2 regions of the Streptomyces taklimakanensis genome follow, and region 1 is predicted to be linked to the other one. Evidence: predicted binding sites of a transcription regulator. Region 1 holds the regulator's gene; the other holds the start of a gene.

Region 1 (15,171 bases):
GGGCCGCCCGTGCCCCGGGTGGCCGTGACCGCCGTGGCCGCCGTGGCCCGCGTGGCCGCCGTGACCGGGGTCGCCGAAGTACTCCGGCTCGCCGTGCCCGTCGCCCCCCTGGCGCCACAGGGGCTGCCCCGGCCCGCCGGGGCCGGGGCCGCCGGGTCCGGGTCGCCCGGGAGGACCGTACGGCGGCTGCCCGTGCGCTCCGGGCGCCTGCCGCGGGGGGTGCTGCGGGGGGTGCTGCCCATGCTGCTGTGCGTTCCGGGGGTCCCGGCCGCGTCCCATCCTGAATCCAGCCACGCCCTCGAACGTACCGCGTCCGGCGGAGCGCGAGGCCGTGGGGCGGGGTGTGGGAGGGGCTTTGCCGCCGAGATGTGACATCCCCTGGGGGAACCCCCTGTGGCCGTCCCCCGGCGCCGGGTGGGGGTGGCACCAGGGCGGCGCCGGCGCGGCGCGGGACCGGGTGCCCGGGGCGCCCCGGACGTCCGGTCCCGCACACGGCGACGGCCGGCCCCGCGGGAGGCGGGGCCGGCCGTGCGCGCCGGTGAACGGGTCGTCCGGTGGCCTACGTGGCGGGCTCGGGCTCGGGAGCGGACTCCGCGCCGCTGGTGCCCTCGGGCCCGGCGGGGGTCTTCACCGACTCCAGCAGGAGCTGGGCCACGTCCACGACCTGGACGCTCTCCTTGGCCTTGCCCTCGTTCTTCTTGCCGTTGACCGAGTCGGTCAGCATCACCAGGCAGAACGGGCAGGCGGTGGAGACGATGTCCGGGTCGAGGGAGAGCGCCTCGTCCACGCGCTCGGTGTTGATGCGCTTGCCGATGCGCTCCTCCATCCACATCCGCGCGCCGCCGGCGCCGCAGCAGAAGCCCCGCTCCTTGTGGCGGTGCATCTCCTCGTTGCGCAGGCCGGGCACCTTGCCGATGATCTCGCGCGGCGGCGTGTAGACCTTGTTGTGGCGGCCCAGGTAGCACGGGTCGTGGTAGGTGATCAGACCCTCGACCGGGGTGACCGGCACCAGCTTCCCCTCGTCCACGAGGTGCTGGAGCAGTTGCGTGTGGTGGATGACCTCGTAGTGCCCGCCGAGCTGCGGGTACTCGTTGGCGATCGTGTTGAAGCAGTGCGGGCAGGTCGCGACGATCTTCTTCTTGGACCGCTCGACGGTGACGCCCCCGGTGCCGTCCTCGTCCGGTTCGGACTCGCCGAAGGCCATGTTCAGCATCCCGACGTTCTCCTGGCCGAGCTGCTGGAAGAGGAACTCGTTGCCCAGTCGGCGGGCGGAGTCACCGGTGCACTTCTCGTCGCCGCCCATGATCGCGAACTTCACGCCCGCGATGTGCAGCAGTTCGGCGAAGGCCTTGGTGGTCTTCTTGGCCCGGTCCTCCAGGGCGCCGGCGCAACCGACCCAGTACAGGTAGTCGACCTCGGACAGGTCCTCGATGTCCTTGCCGACGACCGGGACCTCGAAGCCCGTCTCCCGCTGGAACTCCTTCGTCCACTCCAGCCGCTGCTTCTTGGCCAGGCCCCAGGGGTTGCCCTTCTTCTCCAGGTTCTTGAGCATCGTCCCGGCCTCGCTCGGGAAGGAGCTCTCGATCATCACCTGGTAGCGGCGCATGTCGACGATGTGGTCGACGTGCTCGATGTCGACGGGGCACTGCTCGACGCAGGCGCCGCAGGTGGTGCAGGACCACAGCACGTCCGGGTCGATGACGCCGTTCTCCTCCAGCGTGCCGACCAGCGGACGCTCGGCCTCCGCCAGGGCGGCGGCCGGAACGTTCGCGAGCTGCTCCTCGCTCGCCTTCTCCTCGCCCTCCGCGGTCTTGCCGCCGCCGGCCAGCAGGTAGGGGGCCTTGGCGTGCGCGTGGTCGCGCAGCGACATGATCAGCAGCTTCGGGGAGAGCGGCTTGCCGGTGTTCCAGGCGGGGCACTGCGACTGGCAGCGACCGCACTCGGTGCAGGTGGAGAAGTCGAGGATGCCCTTCCAGGAGAACTGCTCGACCTGGGAGACGCCGAAGGTGGTCTCCTCGCCCTCCTCCTCGTCGTCGAACACGGTCTCGAAGTCGATCGGCTTGCCGCCCGAGGTCATCGGCTGCAGCGGACCGAGCGCCACCTCGCCGTTCGACTCGCGCTTGAACCAGATGTTGGGGAAGGCCAGGAAGCGGTGCCAGGCGACGCCCATGGCGGTGTTGAGCGACACCGTGATCATCCAGATCATCGAGACGCCGATCTTGACCATGGCGGTGAAGTAGATCAGGTTCTGCAGCGTGCCGGTCTCCAGCCCGTCGAAGGCCTCGACCAGGGGGTAGGAGACGAAGTACGCCGCCTCGTAGCCCTCGACGTGGTGGATCGCGCCCTCCAGGCCGCGCAGCACGAGGATCGCCAGACCGATGGTGAGGATGACGTACTCGACGAAGTACGCCTGCCAGGCCGTCGAACCGGCGAAGCGGGACTTGCGGCCGGGGCGGGTGGGCAGGTTGAGCAGCCGGATCGCGATCAGGACGGCGATGCCCAGGACCGTCGCCAGGCCGATGAACTCGATGTACATCTCGAACGGCAGGAAGCCGCCGAGGACGGGAAGGGTCCAGTCGGCCCGGAAGAGCTGTCCGTACGCCTGGGCGAGCGTCGGCGGGAGGGTCAGGAAGCCGATCGCGACGAACCAGTGGGCGACGCCGACGATCCCCCACCGGTTCATCCGGGTGTGGCCGAGGAACTCCTTGACCAGGGTGGTCGTGCGCTGCTTCGGATGGTCGGTGCGGCTGCCGGCCGGTACCGGCCGGCCGAGCTTCACGAACCGGTAGATCTGCGCGACGGCGCGGGCCAAGAGCGCAACGCCGACCGCGGTGAGTACCAGCGAGACGACGATCGCGGCGAGTTGCATGACGGCTCCTCGAACCTGCGGGGGCGATGCCTGCTGCTGCAAGCTTACTAAGCGGTAACTTATCCGATCTGTTCGAGACTACCCATTGCCGGCGGCCGTCTGTAGCCACTCGTACGGTGATCTGCGTCGCTGAGGCGACCCTTGTCGGGTGGGGGTGTCCCGGGGGCTCCCCGGGGGGTCGGGGCGGAGGCCGGAGGCGTCCGGAGCGACCGCGGGGAGGACGCCCATCCTATAGACCTCGCACCCGCTGAATTGCCCTTAAATCCTGTAGAAAGGGATGAGTCCGGCGCTGGGGTGGGTCGGGGTGCGGCCGGGGCGCGGCGAGGGTTCCGTGCGATTTCCCGTGCGCGGGGGGCGCGCGAGCCGCCCCCGTTCCGCGGGGCGGGTCGAGGGGCGGGTCGAGGGGCGGCTCGACGGCCGGGCGTCCAGGGGGAGTTGGGTGGACGGAGTGACGGGTGGTCGTCCGGCGTGAGCCGGCTTGCGAGAGGAGAGTTGAGTCAACACGACTCAGCTCTCTTGACGCTGACTCCCCTCCTGCTGCACCCTTGAGCCATATCTACTCAAGGCATGGCTGGAGGAACCCGAAATGGCACGTGCGGTCGGCATCGACCTGGGTACGACGAACTCCGTCGTCAGTGTTCTCGAAGGCGGTGAGCCCACCGTCATCACCAACGCCGAGGGCGCCAGGACCACGCCGTCCGTTGTGGCCTTCGCGAAGAACGGCGAGGTGCTGGTCGGCGAGGTCGCCAAGCGCCAGGCCGTCACCAACGTCGACAGGACGATCCGGTCGGTCAAGCGCCACATGGGCACCGACTGGAAGATCAACCTGGACGGCAAGGACTTCAACCCCCAGCAGATCAGCGCCTTCGTGCTGCAGAAGCTGAAGCGGGACGCCGAGGCGTACCTGGGCGAGAAGGTCACCGACGCCGTGATCACCGTCCCGGCGTACTTCAACGACCATGAGCGCCAGGCCACCAAGGAGGCCGGCGAGATCGCGGGCCTGAACGTCCTGCGCATCGTGAACGAGCCCACCGCCGCCGCCCTGGCCTACGGCCTGGAGAAGGAGGACCAGACGATCCTGGTCTTCGACCTCGGTGGCGGTACGTTCGACGTCTCGCTGCTGGAGATCGGCGACGGCGTCGTGGAGGTGAAGGCCACCAACGGCGACAACCACCTCGGCGGCGACGACTGGGACCAGCGGATCGTCGACTACCTGGTCAAGCAGTTCCAGAGCGCCCACGGCGTGGACCTCGCCAAGGACAAGATGGCCCTCCAGCGCCTGCGCGAGGCGGCGGAGAAGGCGAAGATCGAGCTCTCCAGCTCGACCGAGACCACCATCAACCTGCCCTACATCACGGCCTCGGCCGAGGGCCCGCTGCACATGGACGAGAAGCTCACCCGGGCCCAGTTCCAGCAGCTGACCCAGGACCTGCTGGAGCGCTGCAAGATCCCGTTCCACAACGTGATCAAGGACGCCGGCATCCAGCTCTCCGAGATCGACCACGTGGTCCTCGTCGGCGGCTCCACCCGCATGCCCGCCGTCGCCGAGCTCGTCAAGGAGCTGACCGGCGGCAAGGAGGCCAACAAGGGCGTCAACCCGGACGAGGTCGTCGCCATCGGCGCGTCCCTCCAGGCCGGTGTGCTCAAGGGCGAGGTCAAGGACGTCCTGCTGCTGGACGTCACCCCGCTGTCCCTCGGCATCGAGACCAAGGGCGGCATCATGACCAAGCTGATCGAGCGCAACACCACGATCCCGACCAAGCGCTCGGAGATCTTCACCACGGCCGAGGACAACCAGCCCAGCGTGCAGATCCAGGTCTACCAGGGCGAGCGCGAGATCGCCGCGTACAACAAGAAGCTCGGCATGTTCGAGCTGACCGGTCTGCCCCCGGCGCCGCGCGGCGTCCCGCAGATCGAGGTCACCTTCGACATCGACGCCAACGGCATCATGCACGTCTCCGCCAAGGACCTCGGTACCGGCAAGGAGCAGCGCATGACCGTCACCGGCGGCTCCGCGCTGCCGAAGGACGACATCGAGCGCATGATGCGCGAGGCCGAGCAGTACGCGGAGGAGGACCACCGCCGCCGCGAGGCCGCCGAGACGCGCAACCAGGCCGAGCAGCTCGTCTACACCACCGAGAAGTTCCTCAAGGACAACGAGGAGAAGGTTCCCGGTGACGTGAAGAGCGAGGTCGAGTCCGCGGTGGCCGACCTGAAGGAGAAGCTCAAGGGCGAGGACACCGCCGCGATCCGCGAGGCGTCGGAGAAGGTCGCCTCCACCAGCCAGAAGCTGGGCCAGGCGCTCTACGCCGACGCCCAGGGGCAGCAGGCCGCGGGCGGGGCCGCCGGTGCCTCCGGGGCCAAGGCCGACGGCGAGGACGACGTGGTGGACGCCGAGATCGTCGACGACGACAAGTCGAACAAGGGTGATGCAGCGTGACGGAGGAGACCCCGGGTTTCGAGCAGGAGCCCGACGTCCCCACCGACTCCGCGGAGCACGGCGGACAGCAGGCCGAACAGCAGCAGTCCGGTGATGCCGCGCAGACCTCCGGACCCGCCGAGGAGGCGGGCCCGGAGGCCCCGGCCGGGGACGCCGAGCGGGCCGCGCTGACCGCGCAGCTCGACCAGGCGCGCAGCGCGCTGAACGAACGCACCCAGGACCTCCAGCGGCTCCAGGCGGAGTTCTCCAACTACCGCCGTCGGGTCGAGCGGGACCGGGCGGCGGTCAAGGAGGTCGCGATCGCCAACGTGCTGACCGAGCTGCTTCCGGTGCTCGACGACATCGGCCGCGCGCGGGACCACGGCGAGCTGGTCGGCGGCTTCAAGTCGGTGGCCGAGTCGCTGGAGACGGTCGTGGCGAAGATGGGTCTGCAGCAGTTCGGGAAGGAGGGCGAGCCCTTCGATCCGACGGTGCACGAGGCGCTGATGCACTCCTACTCGCCCGATGTCACCGAGACGACGTGCGTGCAGATCCTCCAGCCCGGGTATCGCATCGGCGAGCGCACGATCCGCCCCGCGCGGGTCGGGGTCGCCGAACCGCAGCCCGGTGCCCAGCCCGCCAAGGGCGACGGGGAACAGCAGGCGGAGACGGCAGCCGATGAGGAGAGCGGTGGCCCCGAGCAGGGCTGACGCGAGGGAAGACCGAGAGGAGGGACGCCGGGGATGAGTACGAAGGACTTCGTGGAGAAGGACTACTACAAGATCCTCGGCGTCCCGAAGGACGCCACCGAGGCGGAGATCAAGAAGGCGTACCGGAAGCTCGCCCGCGAGTACCACCCGGACGCCAACAAGGGCGACACCAAGGCCGAGGAGCGCTTCAAGGAGATCTCCGAGGCCGCCGACGTCCTCGGGGACCCCAAACGCCGCAAGGAGTACGACGAGGCGCGCGCCCTGTTCGGCGCCGGCGGTTTCCGCGCCGGTCCGTCGGGCGGCCCCGGCGGCTTCAACTTCGACCTGGGCGACCTCTTCGGAGGCGCCCAGGGCGGAGGCGGCGGCGGAGGAGGCGCGGGCGGCTTCGGCGGCGGCCTCGGCGACGTCTTCGGCGGCCTGTTCGGCGGCCGGGGCCCGGGCGCGCGCACCCAGCCGCGCCGGGGCCAGGACATCGAGTCCGAGGTGACGCTCAGCTTCACCGAGGCGGTGGACGGGGCCACGGTCCCGCTGCGGATGTCCAGCTCGGCGGCGTGCAAGGCCTGCTCGGGCACCGGCGACAAGAACGGCACCCCGCGGGTCTGCCCGACCTGCGTGGGCACCGGCCAGGTCAGCCGCGGCGGCGGGGGCGGCTTCTCGCTCACCGACCCGTGCGTGGACTGCAAGGGCCGGGGCCTGATCGCCGAGAACCCGTGCGACGTCTGCAAGGGCAGCGGTCGGGCGACGAGCTCCCGCACGATGCAGGTCCGCATCCCCGCGGGCGTCTCGGACGGGCAGCGGATCCGGCTGCGCGGCAAGGGCGCGCCGGGCGAGCGCGGCGGACCGAACGGAGACCTGTACGTGGTGGTCCATGTCGAACCGCACCCGGTCTTCGGCCGCAAGGGCGACAACCTGACCGTCACCGTGCCCGTCACCTTCCCGGAGGCGGCGCTCGGCGGCGAGATCAGGGTGCCCACGCTGGGCGGTCCGCCGGTCACTCTCAGGCTGCCGGCCGGTACTCCGAGCGGTCGGACGATGCGCGCCCGGGGCAAGGGAACGGTGCGCAAGGATGGCACTCGGGGCGACCTGTTGGTCACCATAGAGGTGACGGTCCCGAAGAAGCTGGGCGACAAGGCACGGGACCTGCTGGAGTCCTACCGTGAAGCGACCGCGGGAGAGGACCCGCGGGCGGCGCTGTTCGAGGCCGCGAAGGGAGAATGACCGATATGGACGGCTACGGCCGCGGACGACAGGGCCAGGGACGGGGGCGCGTCAACCCCTACGAGCTGACGGACGACTCACCCGTCTACGTCATCTCCGTGGCGGCGCAGCTCTCCGGGCTCCACCCACAGACGCTGCGGCAGTACGACCGGCTCGGTCTCGTCTCCCCCGATCGCACCGCCGGGCGCGGCCGGCGCTACTCGGCCCGTGACATCCAGATGCTGCGGCAGGTGCAGCGGCTGTCGCAGGACGAGGGCATCAACCTCGCGGGCATCAAGCGCATCATCGAGTTGGAGAACCAGGTCGCGGCCCTCCAGGCCAAGGTCGCCGAACTCCAGCAGGCGGTCGAGGGCGCGGCGGTGGCCATGCGCCAGCGCGAGGCGCAGGTGCACGCCTCCTACCGCCGTGACCTGGTGCCCTACCAGGACGTGCAGCAGTCCAGCGCGTTGGTGGTCTGGCGGCCGCAGCGCGGCGGGGACTGACGCGGACGGCGGTGGCCCGGTGCCCTCGGTGCCGGCGCGCGCTCGTTCCCGGGGCCCGGACGGCACGCCGTCCGGGCCCCGGCGCGTCCGGGGGTGACCGTGTGCGTCGGATGCCCGCCAGGCGCCCGCCGGCACCCACCGGCGGACGGTGCGGAGCGCGCCCGAACGCGCGCTCCGGTATGTGCGGGGCCGCCCGCTTCCACCCGGACGGAGCTCCGCCGCCACCCGCGTGGCGGTGTGCGGATGGCGTTCGGGCGCCGTCGGCGCGCAGCGTGTGGACATGGCCAAGATACGTGCTGTCATAGCCGGACTCGTCACCGTCGCGACCTCTGCCGCCCTCCTGGGCGTCGCTCCGCCGAACGCCTCCGCGGCCGGGCCGGCGCACGGCCCCGCGGCCCGGACCGCCTCCCTCGTGGGCCAGGGCGGCACCGTCCCCACGCGGGTGCGCGCGCCGTGGCCGGGCGGCACGGTGCGGACCGTCGGGAAGCTCGTCGGCAGCTACCCGGACGGTCAGTTGCTCGCCTGTTCCGGCGCCGTCGTGGACGCTCCCAACGGGAGCGTCGTCGTCACCGCCGCGCACTGCGTCCACAACCCCGGAGAACCCCGATGGGAACAGGCCTGGTTCGTGCCCGCCTACGACCGCAACGGCACCACGAACGCCGCCCGGGACGGCTGGCGCGTGACGTCGGCGCACCTGGAGCCCGCCTGGCGGCGCGGTCGGCTGCCCCAGGCCCTGCCGCACGACTACGCCTTCCTGACCGTCGAGCGCCGGGACGGGCGGACGCTCCAGGAGGTCGTCGGCGCCAACCGCGTCGCCTTCGAACCCGTCGACGCCTCCCGGCCGACCGTGGCCATGGGCTACCCGGCCGGCGAGCCGTACGACGGCGAGACCCTCGGCCACTGCTCCGGCGTCCCCTCGCTGCTGACCGAGCGCGACACCCAGCAGCCGAACGTGGGCGGTCTGCTGTTGGAGTCCTGCGACCTGACGCAGGGATCCAGCGGCGGCCCGTGGCTCCAGGACTACGACGTAAAGAGCCAGTCCGGCACGGTGGTGGCCGTGGTCTCCGTCGGCGACGACCGGGGCCGGGTGCTGGGCCGCCCCTTCCCGGAGACGGCGCGGAAGCTGCTGGAGGCGGCGGGACGCCGCTGACCGGCCGGCCCCGGACCCGTCTCCCCCGGACCGCCGCTCCGCCCGCTTGTGCGACCGGGCGGGGCGGCGCCGCGCCGTTCCGCCCCCGGCCGCACGGTCGGGGCGCTGCGGCCGGTCAGACGCCGCCCATCGCCCGGTCCACGGCGATCTCGATCACCACCCGCTCCGGGTTGGGCGACGGGACGCGGTGGTAGCGCTCGGCGTACCGGGCCTCGGCGTCCGCGACCGCCTCCGGGTCGGTGCGCACGGTCGCGGTGCCCTCCAGGGTGGCCCACCGCCCGCGGTCCACCTGGCAGACGGCGGCCCGGGCGCCGCCGGGCCGGTCCGCGGCGGCCGACACGTTGGCGACCTTGGTGCTGGAGCGGCGGGTGATGATCCGCGCCACCCCGGCCTCCGGGTCGTACGTCACCCCGACGGGCACCACGTGCGGCGTCCCGTCCGGGCGGAGCGTGGTGAGGGTGCACAGGTGACGTTCGCGCCAGAAGGCGAGGTAGGCGTCCTCCGGGCGACGGGGGTCCCGCCGACCGCGCCGTGGCGCGCCGTCCGGTGATTCGTCCGGCGTTCCGTCCTGGGGGGTGTGGGGCGCGTCCCGCCCGGTGTGCCGTGCCATGACCCGGAAACTATCCCGAGGTGCCTCCCGTTCCACCCTTGAGTGGAATAGACTCAACTTACTGCATGCTGTCATATGCAGAGTTGGCGACAGAGGAGGAGCAGGCACCCGTGGACGCCGAGCTGACGAACAGGAGCCGGGACGCGATCAGCGCGGCCGACAACCGCGCCCTCACCGGCGGGCACCCGAACATCACCCCGGCACACCTGCTGCTGGCCCTGCTGGAGGGCCGGGAGAACGAGAACATCCAGGATCTGCTCGCGGCCGTCGAGGCCGACCAGGCGGCCCTGCGCTCCGGCGTCGAGCGGCTGCTGGGTGAGCTGCCCAGCGTGCAGGGCTCCACCGTCGCCCGGCCGCAGCCCGACCGCGACCTGATGGCCGTCCTGGCCGACGCCTCTCGACGGGCCGGGGAGCTGGGCGACGTCTACGTCTCCACCGAGCACCTGCTCATCGGGCTCGCCGCCAAGGGCGGCCGGACGGGCACGCTGCTCGAACGGCAGGGCGCCACCGCCGCGGCGCTGCTGGACGCCTTCGAGAAGAGCCGCGGCGGCCGGCGCGTCACCACCGCCGACCCGGAGGGCACCTACAAGGCGCTGGAGAAGTTCGGAACCGACCTGACCGCCGCCGCGCGCGAGGGCCGGCTCGACCCGGTCATCGGCCGTGACCAGGAGATCCGCCGCGTGGTGCAGGTCCTCTCGCGGCGCACCAAGAACAACCCGGTGCTCATCGGCGAGCCCGGCGTCGGCAAGACCGCCGTCGTGGAGGGCCTGGCACAGCGCATGGTCAAGGGCGACGTCCCCGAGTCGCTGAGGAACAAGCGCCTGGTGGCCCTGGACCTGGGCGCGATGGTCGCCGGCGCCAAGTACCGGGGCGAGTTCGAGGAGCGGCTCAAGTCCGTCCTGGCGGAGATCAAGGACAGCGACGGCCGGATCGTCACCTTCATCGACGAGCTCCACACCGTGGTGGGCGCGGGAGCCGGCGGCGACTCGGCGATGGACGCGGGCAACATGCTCAAGCCGATGCTGGCCCGCGGTGAGCTGCGCATGGTCGGCGCGACCACGCTGGACGAGTACCGCGAGCGGATCGAGAAGGACCCGGCCCTGGAGCGCCGCTTCCAACAGGTGCTGGTCGCCGAGCCCACCGTCGAGGACACCATCGCCATCCTGCGCGGCCTCAAGGGCCGCTACGAGGCCCACCACAAGGTGCAGATCGCCGACGGGGCGCTGGTGGCCGCCGCCGCCCTCTCCGACCGCTACATCACCTCCCGCTTCCTGCCGGACAAGGCCATCGACCTCGTGGACGAGGCCGCCTCCCGGCTGCGCATGGAGATCGACTCCTCGCCCGTCGAGATCGACGAGCTCCAGCGCGCCGTGGACCGGCTGAAGATGGAGGAGCTGGCGCTGGCCGGCGAGAGCGACGCGGCCTCCCGCGAGCGGCTGGAGCGGCTCCGCCGGGAGCTGGCCGACCGGGAGGAGGAGCTGCGCGGCCTGACCGCCCGCTGGGAGAAGGAGAAGCAGGGCCTCAACCGCGTCGGCGAGCTGAAGGAGAAGCTGGACGAACTGCGCGGCCGGGCCGAGCGCGCCCAGCGCGACGGCGACTTCGAGACCGCCTCCAAGCTGCTGTACGGCGAGATTCCCACCCTGGAGCGCGAACTGGAGGAGGCCTCCGCGGCCGAGCAGGAGGCCGACCGCGACGACCGCGACACCATGGTCAAGGAGGAGGTCGGCTCGGACGACATCGCCGATGTCGTCGCCTCCTGGACGGGCATCCCCGCCGGCCGGCTGCTGGAGGGCGAGACGAAGAAGCTGCTGCGCATGGAGGAGGAGCTGGGCAGGCGGCTGATCGGGCAGACCGAGGCGGTGCGCGCCGTCTCCGACGCCGTGCGCCGCTCCCGCGCCGGGATCGCCGACCCCGACCGGCCCACCGGCTCGTTCATGTTCCTCGGCCCGACGGGCGTCGGGAAGACCGAGCTGGCCAAGGCGCTCGCCGACTTCCTCTTCGACGACGAGCGGGCCATGGTCCGCATCGACATGAGCGAGTACGGCGAGAAGCACTCGGTGGCCCGGCTCGTCGGCGCGCCCCCCGGCTACGTCGGCTACGAGGAGGGCGGTCAGCTCACCGAGGCGGTGCGGCGGCGCCCGTACAGCGTGGTGCTGCTGGACGAGGTGGAGAAGGCCCACCACGAGGTCTTCGACGTCCTGCTCCAGGTGCTCGACGACGGCCGGCTGACCGACGGGCAGGGGCGGACGGTGGACTTCCGCAACGCCATCCTCATCCTGACCTCCAACCTCGGCAGCCAGTACCTGATGGAGCCCACGGTCGACGAGGAGGAGAAGCGGGAGAAGGTCATGGCCACCGTCCGTGCCTCCTTCCGGCCCGAGTTCCTCAACCGACTGGACGACCTGGTGGTCTTCTCCGCGCTCAGCGGCGAGGAGCTGCGCCGCATCGCACGGCTCCAGATCGACGCCCTCGCCCGGCGCCTGGCCGAGCGCCGCCTCACCCTCGACGTCACCGACGCCGCCCTGGACTGGCTGGCGGTGGAGGGCAACGACCCGGCCTACGGCGCCCGGCCGCTGCGCCGCCTGGTGCAGACGGCGATCGGCGACCTGCTCGCCCGGAAGATCCTGGCGGGAGAGGTCCGCGACGGCGACACCGTCCGGGTGGACGTCGATCCGGAGAAGCCGGAGAAGGAGGGGCTGGCCGTCGAGCCGGTGCGCGACTGACGGCGGTCGGCCGGCGGCCGCCGGCCGACCCCGCCTCCGGGCCTCCGCGCCTCCCCCACACGCCGGCCGCGTCAGTCCGACGGCCGATGCGGAAGGCCCGGGCTTGCCATCACCGGGCCGGGGTGAGGGAGGATGGCAGGAATCGTATGAAGGGAAGTCCACGGTGAGCATCGACCCGTCCTCGATCCCGAGCTTCGGGGGCCAGGAGCCCGAGAAGCAGCAGCCGACGGGGCCCGCCGGGCCCATCGTCCCCGACCAGGACCTCGTCAAGCAGCTGCTCGACCAGATGGAGCTGAAGTACGTCGTCGACGACGAGGGTGACCTCGCGGCGCCGTGGGAGGAGTTCCGCACCTACTTCATGTTCCGGGGCGAGAAGGAGCAGCAGGTCTTCTCCGTCCGGACGTTCTACGACCGCCCGCACGCGATCGAGGACAAGACCCGCCTGCTGGAACTGATCGACGACTGGAACCGCCGCACGCTGTGGCCGAAGGTCTACAGCCACACGCACGACGACGGCACCGTCCGTCTCATCGGCGAGGCCCAGATGCTGATCGGCGTCGGCGTCTCCCTGGAGCACTTCGTCTCCAGCACGGTGAGCTGGGTGCGCGCCTCGGTCGAGTTCGACCGCTGGCTCGTCGAGCAGCTCGGCCTCGCCAAGGACGTCGACGGCGACGGTGACGGCGAGGGCTGACTCCTCCCGCTCCGCCCGTCCGAGGCCCCGCGCGGCCCCGGGCACGGGACCGGTTCCTCCGGCCCGTGTCCGGGGCCGCGGTGCGTCCGGGGCGGCGCGGTCCGGCGCCGCCCCGGGGGAGGGAGCCGCCCGGCGGTCGGTGGCCCGAGCGGCGCACCGGCCCGCCGGCCCCAAAGCCCGGCCCCCAAGCCCGGTCTCACAGCCGCCGCAGGCGCTCCACGGCCTCCCGCAGGACCTCCTCGCGCTTGCAGAACGCGAAGCGGACGAAGTGCGCGCCCTCCTCCGCGCGGTCGTAGAAGACCGCGTTGGGGACGGCGACGACGCCGCAGCGCTCGGGGAGCGCGCGGCAGAAGGCGACGCCGTCCTTCTCGCCCAGCGGGCGGATGTCGGTGGTGACGAAGTAGGTGCCGGCCGGGCGGTAGACGGTGAGGCCCACCGCCCGCAGGCCGTCGACCAGCAGGTCCCGCTTGGCGCGCAGGTCCTCGCGCAGCGTCGTGTAGTAGTCGTCCGGCAGGGCGAGGGCCTCGGCGACCGCGTACTGGAAGGGGCCCGCCGAGACGTACGTCAGGTACTGCTTGGCCGACCGCACCGCCGCCACCAGCTCCGGCGTGCCCGTCACCCAGCCGACCTTCCAGCCGGTGAACGAGAACGTCTTGCCGGCGGAGGAGATCGTCACCGTCCGCTCGCGCATCCCGGGCAGGGAGGCGATGGGGACGTGCTCGCCGTCGAAGACCAGGTGCTCGTAGACCTCGTCGGTGACGACCAGCAGATCGCGCTCGACGGCCAGCTCGGCGATCGCGGTCAGCTCCTCGCGGCCGAGGACGGTGCCGGTGGGGTTGTGCGGGGTGTTGAGCAGGAGCAGCCGGGTGCGGGGCGTGACGGCGGCGCGCAGCTCGTCCGGGTCCAGGCGGTAGGCGGGCGCGGGGTCGGTGGTGGGGCGCAGGGTGACGGGGACGCGGACGCCGCCGGCCAGGGCGACGCAGGCGGCGTAGGAGTCGTAGTACGGCTCCAGGGCGATCACCTCGTCGCCGGGCTCCACCAGGGCCAGCAGGGCGGCGGCGATGGCCTCGGTGGCGCCGGCGGTGACCAGGACCTCGGTCTCCGGGTCGTACTCCAGGCCGTGGAAGCGGCGCTGGTGCCCGGCGACGGCGGCGCGCAGCTCCCGGATGCCGGGGCCGGGCGGGTACTGGTTGCCGCGGCCGTCGCGCAGCGCCCGTACGGCGGCCTCCCGCACGGACTCGGGGCCGTCGGTGTCGGGGAAGCCCTGGCCGAGGTTGATCGAGCCGGTCGCCACCGCCAGCGCCGACATCTCGGCGAAGACGGTGGTGCCGAACTCGGCGAGGCGGCGGTTGAGCAGGGGGCGTCCGGTGGCGGTCATGGCGGCCATCCTCCGCCGGGAGCGGGGGGTTCCTCAACCTCGCCGCGGACGGTCGTGGACCATGGAGGGTGCCCGCCCGGGCGGAGGAAGCGGGCGGGCCGGTGAGCGCGAGGGCGCTGGGCGCGGAGAGGGGGGAGCGACGTGGAGTTCCTCGTCGTCTGTCTGGTGGGGCTGTTGGTGCTCGTGGTGGTCGTCGTGGTGCGGGGGAGCCGGGGCTCGGGCCGCCGCGCCGGCGGTTCGGGCGGCTCGTCCGACGGCGGCAGTGGCGGCAGCGGCGGCTGGTGGGGCGATGGCGGTTCCTCGGACGGCGGTTCCTCGGACGGCGGTTCGTGCGGGGGCGGAGGCGGCGACTGAGGTTCGTCCGCGGCCGGGATCCGGCCGGCCTTCCGGGCCGGCCCCGCTGTTCGACCGGTCCCGGTGCCCAACCTCTGGAGTTCCTCAACTCGGCTTTGGCGCCGGTCGCGAAGGGGGATCGTGCCGTCAGGCCCCAGACGGGGAACACGGACGAGGGAGGGGCATCATGGCGGGTTTCATCGTCTTCTGGTCGGTTCTGATTCCGGTGGCCGTGCTCATGGCGGTGGTCCGGTCCGCGGGGGGCCGGTCCGCGAAGGGCCGGCGCCGTGGTGGCGGGGCCTCGGGCGCGTCGGGTGGCGGCGGGGGGTTCGCCTTCTTCGACGGTGGCTCCTCGGACGGTGGTTCGTCCGGCGGCGGTTTCTCGTGCGGCGGGGGTGGCGGGGGCGGCGGATGCGGCGGTGGTTCCTGAAGTCGTTCACCCGTACGGCGGTTGCGTCATCGTGAGGGGAACATATGAGCTGACAGGTCCCCTCTGGTATGGAAAAACGACGAAGGTGGGTGAAAAGCCTGTAGGCCCCGCGTGTTCCGTGGTTCGGTGACTGATGTACCCGGATCCACGTGGGCACG
Region 2 (15,171 bases), 1.2 Mb from region 1:
AGCGGACCGAACCCGCCCGCCACCGAGCTGAACCGCATCTTCTTCCTGGAGCTGAAGGTGGTGGGTTCCACGATGGGCTCCAAGGAGGAGCTGACCTCGCTGCTGAGCTTCTGCGCGGCCAAGGGCGTCCGGCCGGTGATCGACTCCGTGTTGCCGCTGGACCGGGCCCGCGAGGGCTTCGAGAAGATGGCGAGCGGCGACCTCTTCGGAAAGGTCGTCCTGACCGTCTGACGGCTCGGCGGTCCGGTGCCCCCGGCCCCGCGACGACCGCGGGGCCGGGGCCGGGAGGGCCCTTTCGGGCCGCTACTCCTCCGTCCGGGAGCGCAGCATCGTGACCAGGTGGGTCGCCGCCGCGGCCAGGTGGTGGCGGGCCTCCCGCAGCTCCTCCTCGCCGACCCCGTGGTCGCGGGCGGCGTCGCGCACGTCGTCGCGGAAGCCGTCCAGCAGCCGCTCCAGATCGCGCAGCGGATCGCCGGACGGCTCGGCGGGCTCCTCGGCCCAGCCCGGCACCGGCCCCTCGGGCCGCGCGTACGGCGGTCGGGGCGCGGCGCGGTCGGCGTCCCGCCCCGGGCCGCTCGCGCCCTCCCCGCCGCCCGGAGTCCCCGAGCCGCCGCGGCCGGCCGGCTCACCCAGCCCGCCGAGCGCACCCAGATGCCTGCTCAGCTCCGACATGCCCGCGCGCACCGCGCCCTGCCAGTCGCCCTGCCGGGCCCGTGACTGCACCTGCTCCTGGACCTGCCGGGCGATGCGCTGCGCCTCCTGCCGAGCCTCGTCCCGGGCCCGGCGGGCCTGGTGCGCCTGGAGCCGGGCCTGCTGTGCCTCCTGCCGCGCGCGGCGGGCCTGCTCCCTCCACTGCTCCCCGGCGCGGCGCAGCTCCTCCTTGGCGGCCCGCACGGCCTCCTTGTCCGCCCAGGGGCCCTGGAAGGCGGCCTCCCAGCCGGAGAAGGGGTCGCCGTCCCCGGTGCCGCGGTTCCGTCGGGCCTCCTCGCGCACCTCGCGGCGTAGGTCGCCGGCGGCGCCGCTGACGTCCTCACGGATGTCGGCGGCCAGGGCCGCCAGCGACTCGTGGATCTCCCGTTCCAACTCCGTCAGCTCCTCGTGCCGGTCGGTCAGCTCCTCGCGTCCGGCGTCGGTGAGCGAGTAGACCTTGCGGCCGCCCTCGGTGGTGTGGCGGACCAGCCCCTCGGCCTCCAGCTTGGCCAGCCGGGGGTAGACCGTGCCGGCGGAGGGCGCGTACAGCCCCTGGAAGCGCTCCTCCAGCAGCCGGATCACCTCGTAGCCGTGGCGGGGCGCCTCGGAGAGCAGTTTCAACAGGTACAGGCGCAGTCGGCCGTGGGCGAAGACGGGAGGCATGTCACACGTCCTTGTGAAGGGAGGGGGGCGTCGTCGGAACCGTGGTGTCGCCGTCGCCACCGGTACCGCCGGCGCCCGGGGAGCCGGGAGGCCCGTCGTGGGGATCGTCCGCCGGGGGACGGCGCAGCAGGGCGATCGAGCCGGAGACGGTGACCGCTCGCAGCCGCCCGCTGCCCGCGCCGAGGGTGCCGGTGATCCGCTTGGTGCCCCACTGCCCGGTCACCCGCAGGTCGTCGAAGGCGCAGGAGACGGCGCCACCGGCGGTGTTCGCCTCGACCACGGTGTCGGACGGCTGGGGCAGCCGGATGGCGATCTCGCCCGAGACGGAGCCGAGGCGGATGTCCGGGGCTCGATCCCCCCGCGGCTTCCCCCGCGCCGGAGCGAGGTCGAGCACCATGGCGCCGTTGACCGTGTCGGCCCGTACCGACGCGCCGCCGTCGACGACCGTCAGATCGCCGGAGACGGAGCCGAACCGCAGGTCGCCCGTGACACCCTGCGCCTCCACGGCCCCGGAGACCGTCTCGGCCCGCACCGGGCCCGCCAGCCCCGCCAGGGTGACACCGCCGGAGACCCCCCGCACATGGGTGCGCCCCTCGACGCCGGTGACGACCGCGTCGGCCCCCACCACACCGACCTCGACCCGTTCCACCCGGGCGGGCACGGCGACCGACACGTCGGCGGTGCGCTGCCACCCCGTGCGGTCGAGCAGGCCGAGGAAGTCCTTCCAGGGCAGGTCGTCGTAGGCGACGGTGAGGACGCCGTCCTCCAGGGTGACGATCAGCGGGGGGCCGCTCAGGGCGCCGACCTCCAGCCGGACGCCGGGCGCGTCGCTCCCGACGACGTTCACCGTGCCGTCCACGACGCGTACGCGCAGCGTGTGGACCTCCTCGTCCAGGTCGAGCCTGCGCGGCTCGTCGACGGACCACTGGGACCGATGTGACACGGCGGCCTCCCCTGCCTCGACACACGACGACATATCGTGTCTCTGTCCCAACACGATATATCGCGGTGGCCGCACGTCAAGAAGGCGCGGCTCGGCAACTCCGGACGGGGTGGGGAGGGAGACGGGAACGGGGGAGGCCGCCGCCGGTCACTCGTCCTCGTCGTCCAGGCGTGCCAGCCAGGTCGCGAGCCGCTCGACGGGCACCTCGAAGTCCGGGTTGAGGTCGACGAACGTCCTCAGCTGTTCGGCGAGCCACTCGAAGGTGATCTCCTCCTCGCCGCGCCGCTGCGCCAGTTCCTCGATGCCGCGGTCGGTGAAGTACATGCGTGCTCCCGTTCGATGGTCGGGGGTCGGGGGTCGGGGGTCGGTGGACGGTTCGGGCGGTGTCACGGGCGTGGGGCCCGTACCGTCGCACGACGGTACGGGCCCCACGGAGCCCACGGCCGCCGACCGCCCGGGCGGGGCGTGGCGGCGCGGCCGGTCAGAGGTCGAAGACCTCGTTGATCAGCTGCTGCTGCTCGGCCTGGTGGCGCTTGGCCGACCCGACCGCCGGCGACGAGGACGACGGACGCGACACACGGCGCAGCCGGTCCGCGTTCGGAGCCGTCCCCGAGCCGATGAACAGGTCGAGGTGGTCCACCAGGTTGAGCGCGATGAACGGCCAGGCACCCTGGTTGGCCGGCTCCTCCTGGGCCCAGACGATCGTCTCCGCGGCGCTGTAGCGGGCCATCTCCGCCTGGATCTCCTGGCTGGGCAGCGGGTACAGCCGCTCCAGCCGGATGATCGCGGTGTCGGTCACGCCCCGCTTGCTCCGCTCCGCGGCCAGGTCGTAGTAGACCTTGCCGGAGCAGAAGACGACCTTGCGGACCTGGGCCGGATCCACCGAGGCGTCACCGATGACGGGTCGGAAACCGCCGGAGGTGAACTCCGCGGCCTTGGAGGTCGCCGCCTTGAGCCGGAGCATCGACTTCGGGGTGAAGACGACCAGCGGCTTGTGGTGCGGGTTGTGGACCTGCCAGCGCAGCAGGTGGAAGTAGTTCGACGGCAGGGTCGGCATCGCGACCGTCATGCTGTTCTGCGCGCACAGTTGGAGGAAGCGCTCGATCCGGGCCGAGGAGTGGTCCGGGCCCTGGCCCTCGTAGCCGTGCGGCAGCAGCAGCGTGACGCCGGAGGTCTGGCCCCACTTCTGCTCGGCCGAGGAGATGAACTCGTCCACCACCGTCTGCGCGCCGTTGACGAAGTCGCCGAACTGCGCCTCCCACATCACCAGCGCCTCGGGACGGGCCAGGGAGTAGCCGTACTCGAAGCCCATCGCCGCGTACTCGCTCAGCAGCGAGTCGTAGACGTTGAAGCGAGCCTGGTCCTCGGAGAGGTACAGCAGCGGGGTGTAGTCCTCGCCGGTGTTCTGGTCGATGAGGACCGCGTGGCGCTGGCCGAAGGTGCCGCGGCGCGAGTCCTGGCCGGCCAGTCGGACGGGGACGCCCTCCATCAGCAGCGAGCCGATGGCCAGCGTCTCGCCCATGCCCCAGTCGATCCTGTCCTCCTCCACCATCGCCGCGCGGCGCTGGAGCTGCGGCAGCAGCCTGGGGTGGACGGTGATCCGCTCGGGCAGGTTGACCTGGGAGGCCGCGATCCGCTTGACGACCTCCTGGCTGACACCGGTCTCCACCGAGACCGGGAACTCCGCCCGCGGCGGCTCGGACTCGGTCGGAGCCGGGGTGTTGGCGGCCTCCCGGACCTCGGTGAAGACCTTCTCCAACTGCCCCTGGAAGTCCTGGAGGGCCTGCTCGGCCTCCTCCAGCGTGATGTCGCCCCGGCCGATCAGCGACTCGGTGTAGAGCTTGCGCACCGAGCGCTTCTTGTCGATCAGGTCGTACATCAGCGGCTGGGTGAAGGACGGGTTGTCGGTCTCGTTGTGCCCGCGGCGGCGGTAGCAGATGAGGTCGATCACCACGTCCTTGTTGAACGCCTGGCGGAACTCGAAGGCCAGCCGCGCCACGCGGACGCAGGCCTCCGGGTCGTCGCCGTTGACGTGGAAGACCGGCGCCTCGATCATCCGCGCCACGTCGGTGGCGTACATCGAGGAGCGCGCCGACTCCGGCGGGGCGGTGAAACCGACCTGGTTGTTGATGACCACGTGCACGGTGCCGCCGGTGCGGTAGCCGCGCAGCTGCGACATGTTGAGCGTCTCGGCCACCACGCCCTGGCCCGCGAAGGCCGCGTCGCCGTGGAGCTGGACCGGCAGGACGGTGAAGTCGGTGCCGCCCTTGCCGATGATGTCCTGCTTGGCGCGGGCCACCCCTTCCACGACCGGGTCCACGGCCTCCAGGTGGGAGGGGTTGGCGGTGAGCGAGACCTTGATCTTCTCGCCGTCCAGGCCGGTGAAGGTGCCCTCGGCGCCCAGGTGGTACTTCACGTCGCCGGAGCCGTGCATCGACTTCGGGTCGAGGTTGCCCTCGAACTCGCGGAAGATCTGGGCGTAGGACTTGCCGACGATGTTGGCCAGCACGTTCAGGCGGCCGCGGTGGGCCATGCCGATGACGACCTCGTCCAGCCGCGCCTCGGCGGCGGCGTCGAGCACGGCGTCCAGCAACGGGATGACGGACTCGCCGCCCTCCAGCGAGAACCGCTTCTGGCCGACGTACTTGGTCTGCAGGAAGACCTCGAACGCCTCGGCCGCGTTGAGCCGGCGCAGGATGCGCAGCTGCTCGTCACGGGCCGGCGAGGCGTGCGGGCGCTCGACACGGTCCTGGATCCACTTGCGCTGCTTGGGGTCCTGGATGTGCATGTACTCGATGCCGGTGGTGCGGCAGTACGAGTCGCGCAGCACGCCCAGGATGTCGCGCAGCTTCATCACCGACTTGCCGGCGAAGCCCCCGACGGCGAACTCCCGCTCCAGGTCCCACAGGGTGAGCCCGTGCTCGGTGATGTCCAGGTCGGGGTGCTTGCGCTGCTTGTACTCCAACGGGTCGGTGTCGGCCATGACGTGGCCCCGGACCCGGTAGGAGTGGATCAGGTCGAAGACGCGCGCGGCCTTGGTGACGTCGTCGTCGTGGCTGACGTCGATGTCGCGGAGCCAGCGGACCGGCTCGTAGGGGATCCGCAGCGCCTCGAAGATCTCGTCGTAGAAGTTGTCCTCGCCCAGCAGCAGCTGGTGCATGATCCGCAGGAACTCGCCGGAGGCGGCCCCCTGGATCACGCGGTGGTCGTAGGTGCTGGTGAGCGTCATGACCTTGGAGACGCCCAGCTTGTTCAGGGTGTCCTGCGAGGTGCCCTGGAACTCCGCCGGGTACTCCATCGCGCCGACGCCGAGGATGAGGCCCTGGCCGGGCATCAGGCGCGGCACCGAGTGGACGGTGCCGATGCCGCCGGGGTTGGTCAGCGACGCGGTGACCCCGGTGAAGTCCTCCATCGTCAGCTTGTTGTTCCGGGCGCGACGGACGATGTCCTCGTACGCCTGCCAGAACTCGAAGAAGGTGAGCGTCTCGGCCTTCTTGATGCCGGCCACGACGAGCTGGCGCTCACCGCCCGGCTTCACCAGGTCGATGGCCAGGCCCAGGTTGACGTGGTCGGGCTTGACCAGCGTCGGCTTGCCGTCCCTCTCGGTGTAGGAGTGGTTCATCGACGGCATCGCCTTGAGCGCCTTGACCATGGCGTAGCCGATCAGGTGCGTGAAGGACACCTTGCCGCCGCGGGCGCGCTTGAGGTGGTTGTTGATGACGATGCGGTTGTCGACGAGCAGCTTCACCGGGATCGCGCGCACCGAGGTGGCGGTGGGCAGCTCCAGCGAGGCGTTCATGTTCCGGGCGACCGCGGCGGACGGACCGCGCAGCGGCACGTACTCGGGCCCGGTGCTCTCGGTCTTCGCCGGCTCGGCCTGGGCGGCCGGCTTCGGCTTCTCGGCCGCGGATCCGGCGGGTTCGGCCTGGGCGGCCGGCTTCGGCTTCCCGGGCGCGGGGGCCTCGGGCTTCGTCGGGGCCGGCGCGCTCTGGGCCGCGGCCTCGCCCTCGGCGGGAGCCTGCGCCCGCGGCGGGGTCTGGGGCCGGGTCTCGCTCCGGGGCCGGGCCTGGGGCTCCGCGGGCTTCGACGTGGTGGGGGCCGCGGCTCCTCCGGCGGCCTGTCCCGGCTTGTAGTCGGCGAAGAAGTCCCACCAGGCCCGATCCACGGAGTTCGGGTCCTGGAGGTACTGCTGGTAGATCTCGTCGACGAGCCACTCGTTGGCACCGAACCCGGCGGCGGGACTCTTCCCCTGCCCGTCCTGGTCGGTCGTGGGGGACCCTCCCGGCCGGAGGCTGGAGGAGCTCGAAGTCTTGGGGGCCTGTGGCGACACGGCGGCAACCGCCCTCTTCCGCTTACCTGTGTGGGTGGACAGCAGAAATAAAGGCTACGCTCCCCGGCCCGTTCGGTGCAGTCGGCATGGTGTTTGCGTCGCCTAAGTCACATTCGACAGTGCGTTTCGGCGCTTTCTTTGGCGGGAAACACACCTGGTTTGACGGAATCCGGCATGAACGGACCCAGGGAGCGGGCCGGTGCCTCGCTCCCTCACGTCCCGACACCTCGAACCCTACGTCAACCCCACTGCGGAGGGATCGCCGGGAAGGGTGACGAGGATTCGGCAGCCACGCGGGGATTCGGCCACCCGGATCCGGCCGCCGTGCAGATCCACCGCCCAGCGCGCGATGGCCAGCCCCAGCCCCGTGCCGCCGTCGCCGTTCTCGGCCGAGGCGGACCGGCCGAAGCGCTCGAAGACCCGGTCCCGGTCCGCCTCGGGGATCCCCGGCCCCTCGTCCAGCACCTCCAGCGCCAGGCTCAGCGGTGCCCGCCCGGCCCGCGCGCGCACCGTCACCCGACCGTGGGGCGGGCTGTGCTTGACGGCGTTGTCGATCAGGTTGGCGACCACCTGGTGCAGCCGCTCGGTGTCGGCGTACGCGGTCAGGTCCGAGGGGGAGACGTCCAGGTGGAGGTGGACGTCGGTACGGGCGTGGCCCTGGCCCTTGGTCATGTTGGCCTCCTTGAGCACCCCCGCCAGGTACGGCCAGACGTCGAAGCGTCGGGCGTGCAGCGGCACCACGCCGTTGTCGAGCCGGGACAGGTCCAGGAGGTGCTCCACGAGGCGCCCCAGGCGCTCGGTCTGCTCCAACGCGATCTCCATCGTCGCCGGGTCGTCCCTGGAGACCCCGTCGACGACGTTCTCCAGCACCGCGCGCAGCGCCGCGATCGGAGTGCGCAGCTCGTGGGAGACGTTGGCGACCAGCTCCTTGCGGTGCCGGTCGGCGGCCTCCAGGTCGGCGGCCATGCGGTTGAAGGTCGCCGCCAGCTCGCCCAGCTCGTCCTTGCGGTCGACGTGGACCCGGCGGCTGTAGTCACCGCGCGCCATCGAGCGCGCCGCGTCCGCCATCTCGTCCAGCGGCGCCGCCAGGCCGTGGGCCACGAACTGGGTGACCAGCAGCGAGGCGATCACCGCGAGCAGGGCGATGACCCGCATCTCGATCGCCGAGTGGAACGCCACGAGGGTCAGCAGCGTGGTGATGGCCACGGTGGCGATGACCAGCGCGCCCAGCGCGGCCTTGACGGAACGGTTCGGGTCCACGGGCCGCAGGCCCTCCCAGGCGCGGACGCACAGGGACCGCGCCCGGCCCACCACGCCCCTCAGGCCCATTCGGAGGCGGGCGCGGGCGTCTCCAGGGCGTAGCCCACGCCGTGGACCGTGCGTATCCGCTCGGCGCCGATCTTCCGGCGCAGCGCCTTGATGTGGCTGTCGACCGTCCGCGTCCCCGAGGCGTCCGCCCAGTCCCAGACCTCGGCCAGCAACTGTTCGCGCGAGAGGACCGCGCGGGGGGAGTTGGCCAGACAGACCAGCAGGTCGAACTCGGTCGGGGTGAGGTGGACGTCCTTCCCGGAGACCCGCACCCGGCGCTGCGCGTGGTCGATCTCCAACTCGCCCAGCCGCAGCGTGCCCGCGCGTGGCGTGGTGGCGGCGAGCGTGGCCCGTTCCACGCGGCGCAGCAGCACGTGGACGCGGGCGACCAGCTCGCGCATGGAGAACGGCTTGGTCATGTAGTCGTCCGCGCCGACGCCGAGCCCGACCAGCATGTCCGTCTCGTCGTCGCGGGCGGTGAGCATCAACACCGGGACCGGTCGCTGGGCCTGCACCCGGCGGCACACCTCCAGACCGTCGAAGCCCGGCAGCATCACGTCCAGGACCAGCAGGTCGGGCTGCCACACCTCGAAGGCCTCCACCGCCGCCGGACCGTCACCGGCGGTACGGACCTGGAAGCCCTCGGCGCGCAGTCTCGCGGCGATCGCCTCGGTGATCGTCGGGTCGTCCTCCACGATCAGCACCCGGCGCTGGGCGCCCGGGGTGGCCGCGGCGGCGCCGCTGTGGGACTGCGTCGTGTTCCTGTGGTGGTCCATACGTCTCTGCCCTGCCGCTCGGTTTCCTTGCAGCAGCGTAGAGGCCGCCTCCGTGGGATGCTACGCCGGTCGGGTGGCGAGGTGGACCACGTCCGGGACGCCTCGGACGACCGGTACCTCTTCGGTGCGCACTCGCACGAAACCGGCATCGCGGAGGGAATCCTCGAAGTCCGGGGAGGGCCGCGCGGACCACACGGCGAGCACTCCGCCGGGGGTGAGCCGACGGGCGCAGCCGGCCAGACCGGCGGGGGAGTAGAGGGAGCCGTTGTCCTCGGTGACCGTCCAGTCGGGGCCGTTGTCGATGTCCAGGCACAGGGCGTCGTACGGCTCGCCGCCCGCGGTCAGGTGGGTCGGGAGGTCGGCCTGGACGATCCGTACGCGCGGATCGGCCGCGGCGCCCCGCGACACCTCACCGAGCGGACCGTCGCGGTGCCAGTCGATCACGGCCTCCTCCCGCTCGACGACCGTGATGCGGCTCCAGCGGGGCTCGGCCACCGCCTCGGCGAGCGAGAAGCCGACCCCCAGGCCGCCGATCAGCACGGTGGGGTCCGGGCGGGCCCCCGAGGCGTCCAGCTCCGCCAGCGCGGCCCGCACCAGCAACCGCTCGGAGCGACCGTCGGAGGTGTCCATCAGGAAACAGCCGTTGGCGATGATCTGGAGCAGCTCGCCGTGCCGCCGCAGGACGACCTCGCCGTGGGGTCCGTCGCGGCGGTCCAGGACGACGGGCGGCTCGTCGTCGGGCCGGCGCGGGGTGGACGGCGGGGCGGACGGCGGGGTGGAGAGCGCGGACGGCGTCGGACGTGGCGGGGACTGCATGCGGGCCATCCTGCCGTCGCCGACGGGAGGGCGGGGGGTGCGCCCGGCCCCCGGAGGGCGGTCGATCGCTCAGAGCGAACGCGGGTGGGGGAACACACGGCGCGGCCGGGGCATTGTCATGACATTGAGTCCTCCTAACTCAACTTGCCTGCCGAGGGAGAGATCATGGCTCTGTCGCCCGCAACGCTCACCCTGCCCGTGGTGCCGCTCGACGACGAGGTGGTGCTGCCCGGGATGGTGGTGCCCCTGGACCTGTCGGACGCCGAGGTGCGGGCCGCGGTGGAGGCCGCCCAGTCCGCCGCCGGGAGAGCCGGCGGTGACGACGGCAGCGGCGGTGACGGGGAGCGGAAGGGGGAGAAGGCCCCCAAGCCCCGGGTGCTGCTCGTGCCGCGGGTGGAGGGCACCTACGCCGCCGTCGGCGTGCTCGGCCGGGTGGAGCAGGTCGGACGGTTGGCCGACGGCGACCCCGGCGCGCTGATCCGCGGCGTGAGCCGGGTGCGGATCGGTGCCGGCACCACCGGCCCCGGTGCCGCCCTGTGGGTGGAGGGCACCGAGGTGGAGGAGTCCGCCCCCGACCCCCTGCCCGGCGCGGTCACCGAGCTGATCAGGGAGTACAAGGCCCTGGCCACCAGTTGGCTGCGGGAGCGCGGTGCCTGGCAGGTCGTCGACCGCATCCAGCAGATCGACGACCCCGGGCAGCTCGCCGACAACTCCGGCTACAGCCCCTTCCTGGGGGTCGAACAGCGCGTGAGGCTGCTGGAGACCGCCGACCCGGTCGAGCGGCTGAAGCTGGCCACCACCTGGCTGCGCGAGCACCTGGCCGAGCGGGACGTCGCCGAGGCCATCGCCAAGGACGTCCAGGAGGGCGTGGACCGGCAGCAGCGCGAGTTCCTGCTCCGCCGCCAGTTGGAGGCCGTCCGCAAGGAACTGGCCGAACTGGGCGGCGAGGTCGGCGAGAGCGACGACTACCGAGCCCGGGTCGAGGCCGCCGACCTGCCCCCGACGGTCCGCGAGGCCGCCCTGAAGGAGGCCGACCGGCTGGAGCGCGCCCCCGAGCAGAGCCCCGAGAGCGGCTGGATCCGCACCTGGCTGGACACCGTCCTGGAGATGCCGTGGAACGAGCGGACCGAGGACGCGTACGACATCGCCGGCGCCCGCGCCGTCCTGGACGCCGACCACGCCGGGCTGGACGACGTCAAGGAACGCATCACCGAGTACCTGGCCGTGCGCAAGCGCCGCGCCGAACGCGGCCTGGGCGTGGTGGGCGGACGTCGGGGCGGCGCCGTGCTGGCCCTGGTGGGGCCGCCCGGCGTCGGCAAGACCTCGCTGGGCGAGTCCGTGGCCCGGGCGATGGGGCGGCGGTTCGTCCGGGTGGCGCTCGGCGGCGTCCGTGACGAGGCCGAGATCCGCGGCCACCGCCGCACCTACGTCGGCGCCATGCCGGGCCGGATCGTGCGGGCGGTGAAGGAGGCCGGCTCGATGAACCCGGTCGTGCTGCTCGACGAGATCGACAAGGTGGGCAGCGATTTCCGGGGCGACCCGGCCGCGGCCCTGCTGGAGGTGCTGGACCCCGCGCAGAACCACACCTTCCGCGACCACTACCTGGAGGTCGAGCTCGACCTGTCCGACGTGGTGTTCCTGGCCACCGCCAACGTGCTGGAGGCGATCCCGCAGCCGCTGCTGGACCGCATGGAGCTGGTGCGGCTGGACGGCTACACCGAGGACGAGAAGGTCGTCATCGCCCGCGACCACCTGGTGCCCCGCCAGTTGGAGCGCGCCGGCCTGGAGGCGGGCGAGGTGGTCGTCGAGGAGGACGCGTTGCGGAAGCTGGCCGGGGAGTACACCCGCGAGGCGGGGGTGCGCGACCTGGAGCGCTCCGTCGCCCGGCTGCTGCGCAAAATCGCCGCGCGGCACGAGCTGGGGGAGCGGGAACTGCCCGTCACCGTCCGCGCGGACGGCCTGCGCGAACTGATCGGCCGTCCGCACCACACCCCCGAGTCCGCCCAGGACCCGGCCGAGCGGCGCACGGCGGTGCCGGGCGTGGCCACCGGGCTGGCCGTCACCGGCGCGGGCGGCGACGTGCTGTACGTCGAGGCGTCGCTGGCCGACCCGGAGACGGGCGGCAGCGGGCTGACGCTGACCGGACAGCTGGGCGAGGTGATGAAGGAGTCCGCCCACATCGCGCTCTCCTACCTGCGCTCGCGCGGTGCCGAACTGGAGCTGCCCGTCGGCGACCTGAAGGACCGCGGTGTCCACCTCCACGTCCCGGCGGGCGCGGTGCCCAAGGACGGGCCGAGCGCGGGCATCACCATGACCACCGCGCTGGCCTCGCTGCTGTCGGGCCGCCGGGTCCGGCCGGACGTGGCGATGACGGGCGAGGTCTCGCTGACCGGGCGCGTGCTGCCGATCGGCGGGGTGAAGCAGAAGCTGCTGGCCGCGCACCGGGCCGGGATCACCACGGTGGTCATCCCCAAGCGGAACGAGCCGGACCTGGACGACGTGCCCGAGGAGGTGCTGCGGAAGCTGGACGTGCGACCGGTCTCGGACGTGCGGCAGGTCCTGGAGCTGGCGCTGTCGCCGGCCGGGGCGGAGCTTCCGGCCGCCGCCTGACGGCACCGCGTCGCGCGGACCGCGCACCCGGCCCCGGCCGTCCGGTCCCGTCCGGCCCGGCCCCGCGCCGGACCGGACGGGACCGCGGTGCCGGCGGGTCAGAGCTCCACCAGTACGGCCGTCGCGTCGTCGTGCGTCTTGCCGCGCGGGTGGGCCGTGCCGGCGCGGTCCGCCGCCTCGGCGGCGCGGACCCGCGCGACCAGCGACCGCGGCCCCTCCGTGCGCAGCACCGTCATCAGCGCGCCCCAGTCGCCCAGTCGGAAGGTCTCCGCCCAGCGGGTCGCCCCGTCGCTCAGCGCGGCCAGCGCCCGCACCCGTGCGCGGGGCAGGCGTCCCGTCACCGCGCGCTCCGCCACCGCCGGGTCGGCCGCCGCGGTGAAGAAGCCGCCCTCGACGTTGCGCAGGCCCTCCAGGTGGGCGACCCGCTCGCCGGGGGGAAGGGCCCGCGCGGCGGGGCGCAGCCGGTCCAGCCGGGTGTCCAGCACGGGCGTCACCGCGCCGTCGGGGTCCTCGACCAGCAACGCGGAGTCGGAGAGCACCAGGTGCTCGACGACCGCCTCGTCCCAGCGCGCCAGTACCACCGTCGCCTGAGGGGTTCGCCTGTGAGAAAGGTCACAGCGCGGGCCGTGGGCGGAGGCGGTCCGCTCGATGGCGGAGGACAGGCACTGTGTCAGCGTCATATATCGCCGTGAACCGGACAGTTCGAGCAGTGCCCCGCCCAGGCGCGCCACGTACCACGGGACGTCGTGCTCGCACCCGGTGCCGTCCGGTGGCGGAGTCACCCCGTCCAGGACCACCAACGCCCCGCCCCGTCCTGTCGCAGGTAGGGCTACCGACGCGTAGTCCTCGTTGGGGACCTCCGGGTCGCCCGGCTCGCTCACCGCCTCGATCCGCATGCCCGCCAGTCTGCCGGAGCGTCGATCGACACGTGGTCGTGGTGTGGGGGCGACGAGGGGAAGACGTGTTCGTTCCGTGACCCACGGTCATTGCCCGGAGTTCTACCGGAATTTGACGGTCCGCGACATGGTGGGCGCGAATCTTGCCAAAACCCGGCGGTGATTTCCAACCCCCTCCGGCGTGTGGCCCAAGAGCATTCCCCGATGGAGTTGTTCCGTAACTCCCCAGTGATGTTCACTCCTCCGAGCGGCCCGGCACGGGGAACCGTTCCCGTCCCTCGGAACGTCGGAGAACCGGCGCTGCGAACGGGCTCGGACGGCGGGACACGAACCCCTGCCGCACATGTTGGACTGTCGCGTTCCGGTCATCGCCGGGACGACGGAACGAGATTGCGAGCACGGGTGGGGAAGAAGCGACACCAGGGCAGCCGGTCGGACCACCAGGGCACCGCCGTCCCACCCGCCGGACGGCGGGCACGCGTGCGCAACAGGCTGCTGGCCTCCGTCGTCCTGTGCACCGTCGCCGTCCTCGCCGCCGGGGCGCCCGGAGTCGCCACCGCCTCGCGCGACCTGACCGAGTCCCAACGCCTGGTCGACCGCGCCGAACTGGGCCGGCGGGCCGTCTCCCTCTCCCACGCCCTGGCCGACGAGCGCGACGCCGTCGTCCACCGCATCGCCTCCGGGCGCGGCGGCGAGGGCGTGCCCGAGCGGGAGCAGAGCCGCGTGGACCGCGGGATGCGGGAACTGGGCGAGGACGCGCCCGCCGACATACGACGGCTGCTCGACGCGTTCCCCGACACCCGCCGGCGGGCCGCCACCGGGGAGAGCGACGCGACCGAGACGTACGAGGCGTACACCCGGGTCGTCCAGGCCCTGGGCGGCATCACCGCCGCCACCTCCCGCTCCCTGCCCGGCCGCGCCGAGAACGCGACGGCCGACTCGCTCCCCGACCTCGGCCGCGCCGTCGAGCAGGCGTCGGCGGCCCGGGGACTGCTGCTGGCCGCGCTCACCGCGGGGGGCGAGCAGCCCCGACTGACCGCCGCGGCCCAGCAGGCGCACCTGCGCGAGCAGGCCGCTCTCGCCGACTTCGAGCAGACGGCGCCCGTCTCCACCCGTGACGCCTACACCCGGACCGTCACCGGCACCGACGTGGCGCTGGCCGAGCGCTACCTGACCGGACTCACCGACCAGCCGCGGCTGGACCACCGGGACCTCGCTCTGGACCACGACCGCGTCGCGTCCGCGTTGACCGCCCGCGTGGACCGGATGCGCGGCATGGAGTCCTCGCTGGCCGCCGCCGAGGTGGAGCGGTTGGAGGAACTGCGCGACGACGACCTCACCGCGCTGGAGCTGAGCATCGCCCTGCTCGGGGTGTGCGCGCTGATCGCGCTCGGCATCAGCGTCCAGACGGCCCGCTCGATGGCCCGTCCGCTGGCCGTCCTGCGGCGCGGCAGCGAGCGGGTGGCCGCCGACCCGACGGGGGAGGAGCCGGTCGTCTACACCGGCCGCAACGACGAGTTCGCCGACGTCGTGCGCGCCGTCAACCGGCTGCGGGGCACCGCCGTCGCCCTCCACGAGCGCGTCGTCCGCGCCGAGTCCACCGGGGGGGAGGTGACGGCCGAGCGCGAACGGATCGCCGCCGAGCGCGAGCGACTGCTGCGCGAGTACGAGACGGCGAAGGAGGCCGCCGAGAAGACGGTGCGGGCCGCCGAGGAGGCCGCGCGCAAGGCCGCGGAGGAGGCGGAGCGCAAGGCCGCCGAGGCGGCGGAGGCGTCCCTGGCGGCCGCCGAGGCCGCGCGCCGGGCCGCCGAGGAGCCGGCCGGACCCGCCCCGGGCACCTCCCACCACACGTTCGTCCACCTCGCGCTGCGCACCCTGGGCCTGGTCGAGCGGCAGCTCACCCTCATCGAGTCCATGGAGCACGAGGAGAAGGAGCCGGACCGGCTCACCACCCTCTACAAGCTCGACCACCTCGCCACCCGGATGCGCCGCCACAGCGAGAACCTGCTGCTCCTGGCCGGCGCCGAGCACGCCACCGGCCACCGCGAGCCGGTACCGCTGCTGGACGTGCTGCGCGCGGCCGTCAGCGAGATCGAGCGCTACGAGCGGGTGGACATCGCGACGCTGCCCCCGCACGCC

The links. The regulator HspR, encoded in region 1, represses chaperone genes until heat shock. The targets are predictions, from matches to a motif close to TTGAGNNNNNNNNNCTCAA.
Region 2: a site for HspR is predicted at 9,651-9,669, ahead of lon (endopeptidase La). Genes of this name have one in related genera too.

What each region holds. Positions count from the first base shown of each region.
Region 1 is NZ_WIXO01000001.1:2,784,411-2,799,581, reverse strand. It holds gene F0L17_RS12170 (Yip1 family protein) at 1-294, opposite strand, end outside; gene F0L17_RS12165 ((Fe-S)-binding protein) at 560-2,869, opposite strand; gene dnaK (molecular chaperone DnaK) at 3,456-5,309, shown strand; gene grpE (nucleotide exchange factor GrpE) at 5,306-5,998, shown strand; gene dnaJ (molecular chaperone DnaJ) at 6,032-7,216, shown strand; gene F0L17_RS12145 (heat shock protein transcriptional repressor HspR) at 7,222-7,698, shown strand; gene F0L17_RS12140 (trypsin-like serine peptidase) at 7,979-8,848, shown strand; gene F0L17_RS12135 (pyridoxamine 5'-phosphate oxidase family protein) at 8,964-9,458, opposite strand; gene clpB (ATP-dependent chaperone ClpB) at 9,569-12,181, shown strand; gene F0L17_RS12125 (YbjN domain-containing protein) at 12,345-12,872, shown strand; gene F0L17_RS12120 (pyridoxal phosphate-dependent aminotransferase) at 13,069-14,250, opposite strand; gene F0L17_RS12115 (hypothetical protein) at 14,392-14,604, shown strand.
Region 2 is NZ_WIXO01000001.1:4,033,744-4,048,914, forward strand. It holds gene F0L17_RS17960 (zinc-binding dehydrogenase) at 1-231, shown strand, start outside; gene F0L17_RS17965 (helix-turn-helix transcriptional regulator) at 304-1,353, opposite strand; gene F0L17_RS17970 (DUF4097 family beta strand repeat-containing protein) at 1,355-2,296, opposite strand; gene F0L17_RS27080 (DUF6104 family protein) at 2,444-2,620, opposite strand; gene F0L17_RS17975 (multifunctional oxoglutarate decarboxylase/oxoglutarate dehydrogenase thiamine pyrophosphate-binding subunit/dihydrolipoyllysine-residue succinyltransferase subunit) at 2,778-6,626, opposite strand; gene F0L17_RS17980 (sensor histidine kinase) at 6,861-7,955, opposite strand; gene F0L17_RS17985 (response regulator transcription factor) at 7,946-8,710, opposite strand; gene F0L17_RS17990 (spermidine synthase family protein) at 8,771-9,526, opposite strand; gene lon (endopeptidase La) at 9,692-12,136, shown strand; gene F0L17_RS18000 (hypothetical protein) at 12,235-13,032, opposite strand; gene F0L17_RS18005 (nitrate- and nitrite sensing domain-containing protein) at 13,435-15,171, shown strand, end outside.